4 regions of the Shewanella sp. YQ_9 genome follow, and region 3 is predicted to be linked to each of the others. Evidence: predicted binding sites of a transcription regulator. Region 3 holds the regulator's gene; each other region holds the start of a gene.
What was found. The regulator sigma-54, encoded in region 3, starts transcription at its own class of promoters, with help from an activator protein. The targets are predictions, from matches to a motif close to GTTGGCACGNNNNTNGNNT.
Positions count from the first base shown of each region.

Region 1: a site for sigma-54 is predicted at 1,149-1,167, ahead of ACF8D4_RS07290 (GSCFA domain-containing protein). Genes of this name have one in related genera too.
Region 2: a site for sigma-54 is predicted at 1,385-1,403, ahead of ACF8D4_RS19720 (nitric-oxide reductase large subunit). Genes of this name have one in related genera too.
Region 4: a site for sigma-54 is predicted at 1,154-1,172, ahead of ACF8D4_RS07450 (DUF3192 domain-containing protein). Genes of this name have one in related genera too.

Region 1 covers NZ_JBICJO010000026.1:16,323-18,526, forward strand. The annotation lists gene ACF8D4_RS07290 (GSCFA domain-containing protein) at 1-926, opposite strand, end outside; gene rnhB (ribonuclease HII) at 1,265-1,885, opposite strand; gene lpxB (lipid-A-disaccharide synthase) at 1,882-2,204, opposite strand, start outside.
Region 2 covers NZ_JBICJO010000074.1:6,758-8,961, reverse strand. The annotation lists gene ACF8D4_RS19720 (nitric-oxide reductase large subunit) at 1-1,340, opposite strand, end outside; gene ACF8D4_RS19715 (potassium/proton antiporter) at 1,855-2,204, shown strand, end outside.
Region 3 covers NZ_JBICJO010000065.1:9,174-11,377, forward strand. The annotation lists gene lptB (LPS export ABC transporter ATP-binding protein) at 1-422, shown strand, start outside; gene ACF8D4_RS18065 (RNA polymerase factor sigma-54) at 518-1,981, shown strand; gene hpf (ribosome hibernation promoting factor) at 2,013-2,204, shown strand, end outside.
Region 4 covers NZ_JBICJO010000026.1:46,042-48,245, forward strand. The annotation lists gene ACF8D4_RS07440 (GNAT family N-acetyltransferase) at 1-252, opposite strand, end outside; gene ACF8D4_RS07445 (DUF2789 domain-containing protein) at 475-705, shown strand; gene ACF8D4_RS07450 (DUF3192 domain-containing protein) at 728-1,093, opposite strand; gene ACF8D4_RS07455 (hypothetical protein) at 1,260-1,598, shown strand; gene ACF8D4_RS07460 (Zn-ribbon-containing protein) at 1,598-2,204, shown strand, end outside.

The DNA.
Region 1 (2,204 bases), on a different contig from region 3:
TTTTCCTCGCAGGCCAACGCCTTGGACCAGTGACGCATCACATAGCCGACCCCCTCTTTGGAAACAGTGCGCCTGTTGTCCAGAAACCGGAAATCCGCAGGCAAGGAGGTAGTGATCAACTCATAGGAGGGAAAGTAACTGGCATCGGCGACATCCTTGCAGAAGCTGCCGGCAACGGCCCGTAAAACAGACTTGGAATGACCATTGGCCACCAACACATGTTCTTCAGTGGCCGTGGCTGTGAGGGGCACAGGAGACACAGTTAATATCAATTTCAGCTTTGGATTGATGCACTTGAGTTGCTGCAACAGCCGGTCGAGATCGATATAGACCTCTTCGTAATCGAAGACCTTGAGCCGGTAACAATCAGGGTCAAACTCGCCCAGTTTGACTCCAGGACAGGAGGGATAACAAACCCCATTGGGATCGATCCAGGTTTCAATCAGCCCCAGAGTGAAAATAAAGCTGCTACTTGCGGCAATATGGCGTTTGGTTTCGGCCACGACCTTGCGACGATATTCGAGCAATGCCTCCCGGGAGGAGTAGCCTTCCTTGCTTGTCGGCAGCAGTAAGTCGTAATAGCGTTGATTTTCTTCATCAAAATAGATGCTGTACTGAGCCAGTTCCTGTTCCCCCTTGATAAACCATTGCAACAAGGCACGGGCGTTATACAGGTTGCCGAAGGCAAAACTGGATGTCACATCTGGATTTAGCTCACTGCGCAGATAAGAGTAGTTATGCTGTTCCAGCCAATTCCCTATGTGCTGGGCAAAACAGGAACCTGCCGAAGAGAGTTGTTGTTTGGTATCAATGGGGAGCCTGGGGATGAGCTCACGAAAAAGCTCAGTCTCGGGCCGAATATCCGCCACCGCTGAACGCCAAAAACGCTCCTTATGAACGGGATCATAAGGTAAAGAATGCTCCATGCTACTGCCTCCAATGCAAAATATTCCTCTACCGCCACCACGGTACAGCTGTGGTTACCCGATCCAGTGCGCGGTATAGATTAATTGCGACAGGCAACCAAAAAGAGACATTATTTAACACTTTCATAAACTTGACGTCTACATCAGCAGATCACATATTGCAGATGTGGGGCAGAAATTTACCAATTCAAAGGAGCAAGCCAAGCACGGTTTTGGGAAACGAAGCAGACGTTTTGGCAACAACGCAGGTATAGCCGTTGTGATTACGCCATATCAGAGCCACAAAAAAGGGCAGCCGCTGCTGCCCTTTTGGTTGCATCTTTAGGTTTCAGTACGGCTTATGAATGCTGCTCCAGCCATTCGCGTACCGGCCGGAAGCTGCGTCTGTGCTCAGGCAAGACACCGTGTTGACTCAAGGCTTCGAAATGCGCCTTGGTGGGGTAGCCCTTATGGGCAGCAAAACCATACTCAGGGTGGCGACTGTCAAGCTCGGCCATCTCCCGGTCGCGGGTGACCTTGGCTATGATAGAGGCGGCGCTGATGACAGGGATCAAGCCATCGCCCTTAACCACCGCGGCTGAAGGCAGGCCAAAATCCGGGGTCCGATTACCATCTACCAAGACTTTCTCGGGACGCACGTTCAAGCCCGCCACGGCGCGCTGCATCGCCAACATGGTGGCATGCAGTATGTTGAGCTCATCGATTTCCGCCGGGCTGGCTCGACCGACTGAGACCGCCAGCGCCTTGGCCAGGATCTCTTCATAGAGGGCATTGCGTTTCTTTTCGCTGAGCTTCTTGGAATCATTAAGGCCGCTAATTGGATTGGCGGGATCCAGGATCACCGCTGCGGTGACCACATCGCCGACCAAGGGGCCACGCCCCACTTCATCTACCCCGGCGACCAGCCCCTGGCACAACAGCTGCGCTTCGGCTTCCGAGAGTTGCTTATAGACTGTCATCTTTCCTCGGCTTTTTTATCGAGCAAGGCCACAACGGCCTGGGCCGCCTTTTCACTGGCGTTGCAGGCCAGCAGGCTGTGCAGCTTAGTAAACTCGGCCAGCAGCGGCCGGTTATCTTTATCCAGCAATTTGCCCACCTCTTCGGCTATCCGCTCGGGAGTGCAATCATCTTGGATAAGCTCTGCCACCAACTCCCTTCCGGCCAACAAATTGGGCAAAGAGAAGTGGTTTATCTGCATCATCCGCTTGGCAATACGGTAAGTGATAGGGCTGACCCGATAACCGACCACCATGGGGCGCTTGACCAACATGGCTTCCA
Region 2 (2,204 bases), on a different contig from region 3:
ACAGGCTTTAGCTCAGATTCCTGTTTCAGGGCGGGCAACATGGCGCGGCTCACCAGTGCCAGCCAGATCATCAATCCGGCCAACAGCAGCAGTTGCCACACCCGGCCGAGATCTATGTATTCATAACCCTGGTGACCGAAGAGGAAGTTGTTGTCCAGTGAGAAGTATTGTTGTACCCCCAGCCATTCACCGGCCATGGAGCCCAGCACCACTATCAGCAGAGCGACCCACAATAGGTTGACACCGAAGCGTTGATATTTGGGCTCGTGGCCGGAAAGCGCCGGTGCGATATAGAGCCCGGTACCGAGCCAGGCCGTTGCTATCCAGAATACTGCCAGTTGAGTATGCCAGGTGCGGGTCACTGAATAGGGCAGGATCTCACTCAAGGGAAAACCGTAAAATTCCTGGCCTTCAACCGCATAGTGCGCCGTGACGCCACCGAGCAGTATCTGCAGCAGAAATAGGCCGATAGCGGTAATGAAGTATTTACCCGTGGCCTTTTGTGACGGGGTGGGTTTGTGTCTGAACAGGGGATCTTCAGTGGCGGGAGCCGGCAGGGCTTCATGTTTGCCGGCGGCATGATACCAAACCAGGGCACCGATACCGGCCAGCAGAGTCACTATGCTCAGAATCGACCAGACGATATTGTCTGATGTCGGTGTGTTACCCAGTTGTGGATCGTAGGGCCAATTATTGGTGTAGCTGTAATTGGCATCCGGGCGCTCGGTCACTGCGGCCCAAGCGCCCCAAAACAGGAAGGCATTGAGCTGTTGACGGCGCTCGGCAGATCCTATGGTATTGGTTTTCATCGCATAGGCTTCCCGAAGCTCATTCAGCGCGGGATCGTCACCAAACAAAGATTGATAGTGCTGACTCACTTGCGCCATGGCGGCGATACGGGTATCGGAAAGCACCACCCGGGTGTGACCTCTCTCGTCTGTAGTGACTGTGTTATGGCGCAAATCGTCCCTTAAAGCTTGCTCCAATGCGGCCTGAGTACTCTTGTCCAGGCTATTGAAAGGCTTGTTGTATGTCTCCTTGGCTCGAATATCCAGCCAGGCTTCGGCCTCACGGTGTAGCCAGTCTGCGGTCCAATCCGGAGCCACATAGGCGCCATGGCCCCAGACTGAGCCAAGTTGATGTCCGCCCATGGAGCGCCAAACCAGCTGCCCTTGTTCTATGTCCTTGCCGCTGAAAACCACTTGGCCCTGGCTGTCGCTATAGACATCGGCAATCGGTGGTTTTTCCCGATAGATTTCACTGCCGATACTGAGAAGTACAGTGAAAGAAGCGACCAACACAAGTAACAGTGCGATCAGGGTGAATTTTTGTCTGCTCATTGGCATCCCTCTGACAAAGTCTATTTGATAGGTTTTCCTACATAGAGCAGCCAACGTGCCAACTTTTATTCTTGTTTTTAATCAGTGCATTACTTTTTTGTGTGTTTTTGATGATGTCATTTTGATTGTATTAAAAGTGTCTTTTTAACATTAATAACTGTCATTATGACACTAGCTGTTTGCCAGAAAGCTATAGCTGATATCTTGACGAGAATTCTTGGATTTCAAATTCTTTAGTTATTTGAAAAAATAAAGTTTTTTTCATTAATTTGAGTTTATGTTTCTTTGGGTTCAGATTTGATGTTTTATAGGTAAATTTTCCATTTTTTAAGGGTTTACCTGGCTTCTTTTACTGGTCTTTTTCGCTGGCAGTAAAAATAAGTCAACTGTTTCTACTGAAAAATAACCCGAATTAATGATATAATCCCGTCTGTAACCCACGTGTTTTCCGGAGTCTCGTTAGAGTCAGGTTTCTCTTTTATTAGCTTCCCCGCATTTTCAACTGGAGGGTCATTTGAACGCAGATATCATCAACAGCTTTTTCCTTGTCGGGGCCTTGCTTATTGCAGTCAGCGTGCTGCTTAGCCCATTGTCTTCGCGACTCGGTATTCCTATTTTGGTGGTATTTCTGGCGGTGGGTATCTTTGCCGGTGAAGATGGCCCAGGCGGCATAGTATTCAATGACTATTCAGTTGCTTATTTGGTCAGTAACCTGGCTCTGGCGGTTATTCTGCTCGATGGTGGCATGCGTACCCGGGTTGCCAGTTTCAGGGTGGCATTGTGGCCGGCCTTGTCATTGGCCACTTTTGGGGTGGCGTTAACCACCACGCTGACAGGTTTGTTGGCTGCCTGGTTATTCGATCT
Region 3 (2,204 bases):
TGCTGCAAACCCGCAAAGAACTCAACAGCGACGAGCGCGAGGAACAACTCGAACAGTTGCTGGAAGAATTCCATATTACCCACATACGTGACAGCCTGGGGATGTCCCTCTCCGGCGGCGAACGCCGCCGGGTGGAAATCGCCCGGGCATTGGCCGCCAATCCACAGTTCATTTTGCTGGATGAGCCGTTCGCCGGTGTGGATCCCATCTCAGTTATCGATATCAAGAAAATCATCGAACAGCTTAAGTCCCGCGGTTTGGGGGTGCTGATCACAGACCACAATGTTCGCGAAACACTCGACGTTTGTGAGCGAGCCTACATAGTCAGCCATGGGCAGTTGATCGCCGAGGGCACACCCGCTGAAATCTTGGACAACCAGCAAGTGCGTGCTGTGTACTTAGGCGAACAATTCAGGCTATAGTTAGGATCATGTCATCCGGTGGCAATTCCGGGTATTATAGTTTGTTATTATTGAATTTTTTCCTTGAAAAATAACGAGTAGGGATTAGCGGTATAATGAAAGCGTCACTCCAGCTCAAACTGGGTCAACAGTTGACCATGACACCTCAGTTGCAACAGGCTATTCGCCTGCTGCAACTGTCGTCCCTTGAGCTGCAGCAGGAAATCCAGGAAGCCTTGGAAGCCAACCCTCTGTTGGAAATGGCCGAGGACAACCAGGATGACGCTATCGACGACAACCACAAGGAAAACGACGCCGGCGAGTTGAGCGCCAAGCAGGAAGATGGTTCCACGGTAGAAACCTCAGAGGCATTGAACAATGAGTCTATGCCGGATGAATTACCTATGGATACCACCTGGGACGAAGTCTTTACCGCCGCCAGCGCCTCAGGGCCGGCCATGGGCCGTGAAGATGATATGCCCTTCCAGGGTGAAACCAGCGAAGGTCTCTATGAACATCTGGAATGGCAGAAGAACCTGACCCCGTTTTCCGATACCGACGACGCCATTGCCACCGCCATTATTGATGCCATCGACGAGCAGGGCTATCTGACCCAGAGCACAGAGGAGATCCTCGAAGCCATGGGCAACCCTGAGATTGAGCTCGATGAAGTCGAGGCAGTACTCAAGCGGATCCAGCACTTTGACCCTGTCGGCATCGCCTCCAGAGATCTGCGCGAATGCCTGCTGATCCAGTTGCAACAGTTCAACACCGACACCCCACATCTGGCCGACGCCCGCTTGTTGATTGACGAACATCTGGATCTCATTGCTGCCCGTGACTTCCGCACCCTGATGCGCAAGACCAAGCTCAAGGAAGATCAACTGCGTGACGCCATCAACCTTATCCAGAGTCTCAATCCCCGCCCCGGCTTGCTGGTGCAGCCGATGGACGAGGAATATGTGATCCCTGATGTCAGTGTCTGGAAGAAAAACGGCCGCTGGGTAGTAGAACTCAACCCGGACTGTATGCCCAAACTCGGGATCAATCAGCAGTATGCTGCCATGGCCCGTAGCGCCCGCAGTCAATCAGACAGCCAGTTTATTCGTGGTCATCTTCAGGAAGCCAAATGGTTTATCAAGAGCCTGGAGAGCCGCAACGACACCCTGCTCAAGGTGGCCAACTGTATAGTGCAGTTCCAGCAGGGATTTTTTGAATATGGTGAAGAGGCCATGAAACCCATGGTGCTCAACGATATTGCCGAGGCGGTCGAGATGCATGAATCGACCATCTCCAGGGTCACCACTCAAAAGTATATGCATACCCCCAGGGGAATATTTGAATTGAAGTACTTCTTCTCCAGCCATGTCGGCACCGAAGATGGCGGAGAATGCTCTTCCACGGCGATCAGGGCTTTTATCAAGAAGCTCGTGGCAGCGGAAAACCAGAAGAAGCCTTTGAGCGACAGCAAGATGGCGCAACTTCTGGCAGAACAGGGAATCAACGTTGCAAGACGCACCATAGCCAAGTATCGCGAGGCTATGATGATACCACCGTCGAACCAGCGTAAGAGTTTATAAATCCACAGTTGGAAATTGGAGGAATCTTTCTATGCAAATCAACCTGACAGGACATCATATCGAGATCACCGACTCACTGCGTGACTACGTGGAAAGTAAGTTTTCTAAACTTGAACGCCATTTCGAACAGATCAATAATGTGCACGTTGTGCTCAATGTACAAAAACTGCAACAGATAGCCGAAGCCAAGATCCACCTCACAGGCGGCGAAGTCTATGCAACT
Region 4 (2,204 bases), on a different contig from region 3:
GCAGGCAACCCCAATCAAGCGCTCTGCGTCGAACAACCCAATAAGAGGCTGCTCCTGTTGCCAAAGCTCATTGAGCTCTTCACGGATCGCGGCTCTGAGCTTTTGTTCATATTCGACGGCATTGGCGGCCGGCAAGGTCTGCTGAAAAAACGCATCATAGTGATAGGCGTTATAGAGAATTGATGCGGCCAGGCGCAAATCTTCCGCTGTCAGGTAGACGGCACGCAGAGAATCGGGAGTCTGGGTTTCCATTTGTTGTTGTCCTTGTCAGCCAAAAGGGCAATTTCCAATTTAACAATATTGGATCAAAGTGCAATATCTTGATCTTGCTTGCCAGGCATTGTCACTTCATCTTTAGGCAGATTGGTATAAGCTAAGGGGAAGGAATAAGGCTTACTATCTGTTTTATTAAGGCTTGTTCACCCATCACTCATCACCTTGGCAATATATGTCAGGATTTCAGGAGGTCAGAATATGGATACCACCCACACAGACTTGGCCCATTTATTTGAGCAATTGGGACTCCCCAGCAGCAGCAAGGCGATAGAAGGCTTTATCGGCGCACATCCTATCCCCGAGGGAGTCAAACTGGTGGATGCACCATTCTGGAATGAAGCGCAGCGCACTTTTTTAACAGAGGCTCTGGCCGAGGACGCCCAATGGTCAGACACCATAGACCATTTGGACGCCCAGCTCAGGAGTTGATTGGAATTGGGATGAGTTTGAATTACAGCTGCGCGTAAGCCTTATCGCCCCAGCCAATCAGTTGTTGATCGCGAAACACCAAGGGGGTGCACTCATCCTTGGTGGTCTTGCCATCACTGTGTCTGTGGCGGGTACGGTAAAACAGTACCTGTACTTGCTGATCATTGGAGAGAAAGGCTTCATTAAAGTCGGCCTGCCCCATGAGCTGCTGCACCTGTTGCTGATCCATCCCCAGAGTCAACTTGGCCAGTTGTTGCTGATTTTGCTGTTGCTGCAATTGCCAGGACTCCTTTTCATCCCAGTTGGCTTCGTGATCGCCGACATTGACCACACAGGCACTAAGCCCTAAGCTTGCAATCCCCATCAGTGGCAGTAATAACTTGTTCATTGTCACTCCTTGTTATATTTATCAAATGTTGACTTTTGTTAAGCAAATGCAGCAAACGCTATGCAACATGCAGGCCAACAAATAAACTGATAAATATCAAAATGATAAAAGCAAACAACTGCTGCACTATGTAACTATTCGCGAAAATGTGAGGTTTTTTACCAAGATGTCCACTCCACTGGAACAGGTCATGGCCGCCGCGGCGGCAGTAGCCCAAAGCGGCCATACTCCCTCTCTGGCACTGATTAAGGCAAGACTCGGCAACAAGTTACCAATGCCACTGCTGGTTGAAGGTCTGCAGCGTTTCAAATCCCTGCCAGAGAGTGAACGGGAAAAACAGCTTGAAGACGCACCTCAACTGCAAGAAACCGTGCCACAACAAGCTGTCACCACAGTAGAAGTTCTCCAGCAGGAAATCAGCCAGCTACGCCAGGAACAGCAGCAACTGAAACAAGAATTCGCGGCCTTGCAGCAAAGACTCGCCAAGCTTGAGGAACAGCAATAATGTTTGTCTGCGAACTCAGGTTTGAATGCTTTGCCAACACCACTATCAGCGCCGCAGAAAAAGCCATCAATACCCTGCTTGAGGCCTGGCGGGCCAACGGTCAGGTATTGGGACGGGAATTTGCGGTGGCCTTTAGGGACGGGGAGTTCAGAGTCAGGCTGCTGCTACCGGAAGAAACCAGTCTGGCCAACAGGCACAACAGTCCCTGGGCCAAACAGGCGTTGCAGCAGTTAACCGAGGCCAAACTGCTGGCCCCCAAGGAAAAGCTCATAGGTCAGGATATCAATTCCGAGGTCAGCACCCTGGAGCCCCCAAGTTGGCAGCTGCTTTATACCAGCTATGTGCATATGTGCTCGCCGCTGCGCAGCGGCGATAACTTGCTACCCATTCCACTCTACCGCATTCCCGCGACCTTCAACGGCGATCACAAGCGGGTGATCCGTTGGCAAACCGAGTGGCAAGCCTGTGATGAACTGCAGATGGCCGCAGCAACCAAGGCCGAATTTGCCGCCCTCGAGGAGCTCTCCAGCCCGGACAGCGATCTGTTCCGCCGCGGCTGGGATCTGCGCGGCCGCATCGAATATCTGACCCAAATTCCTACCTATT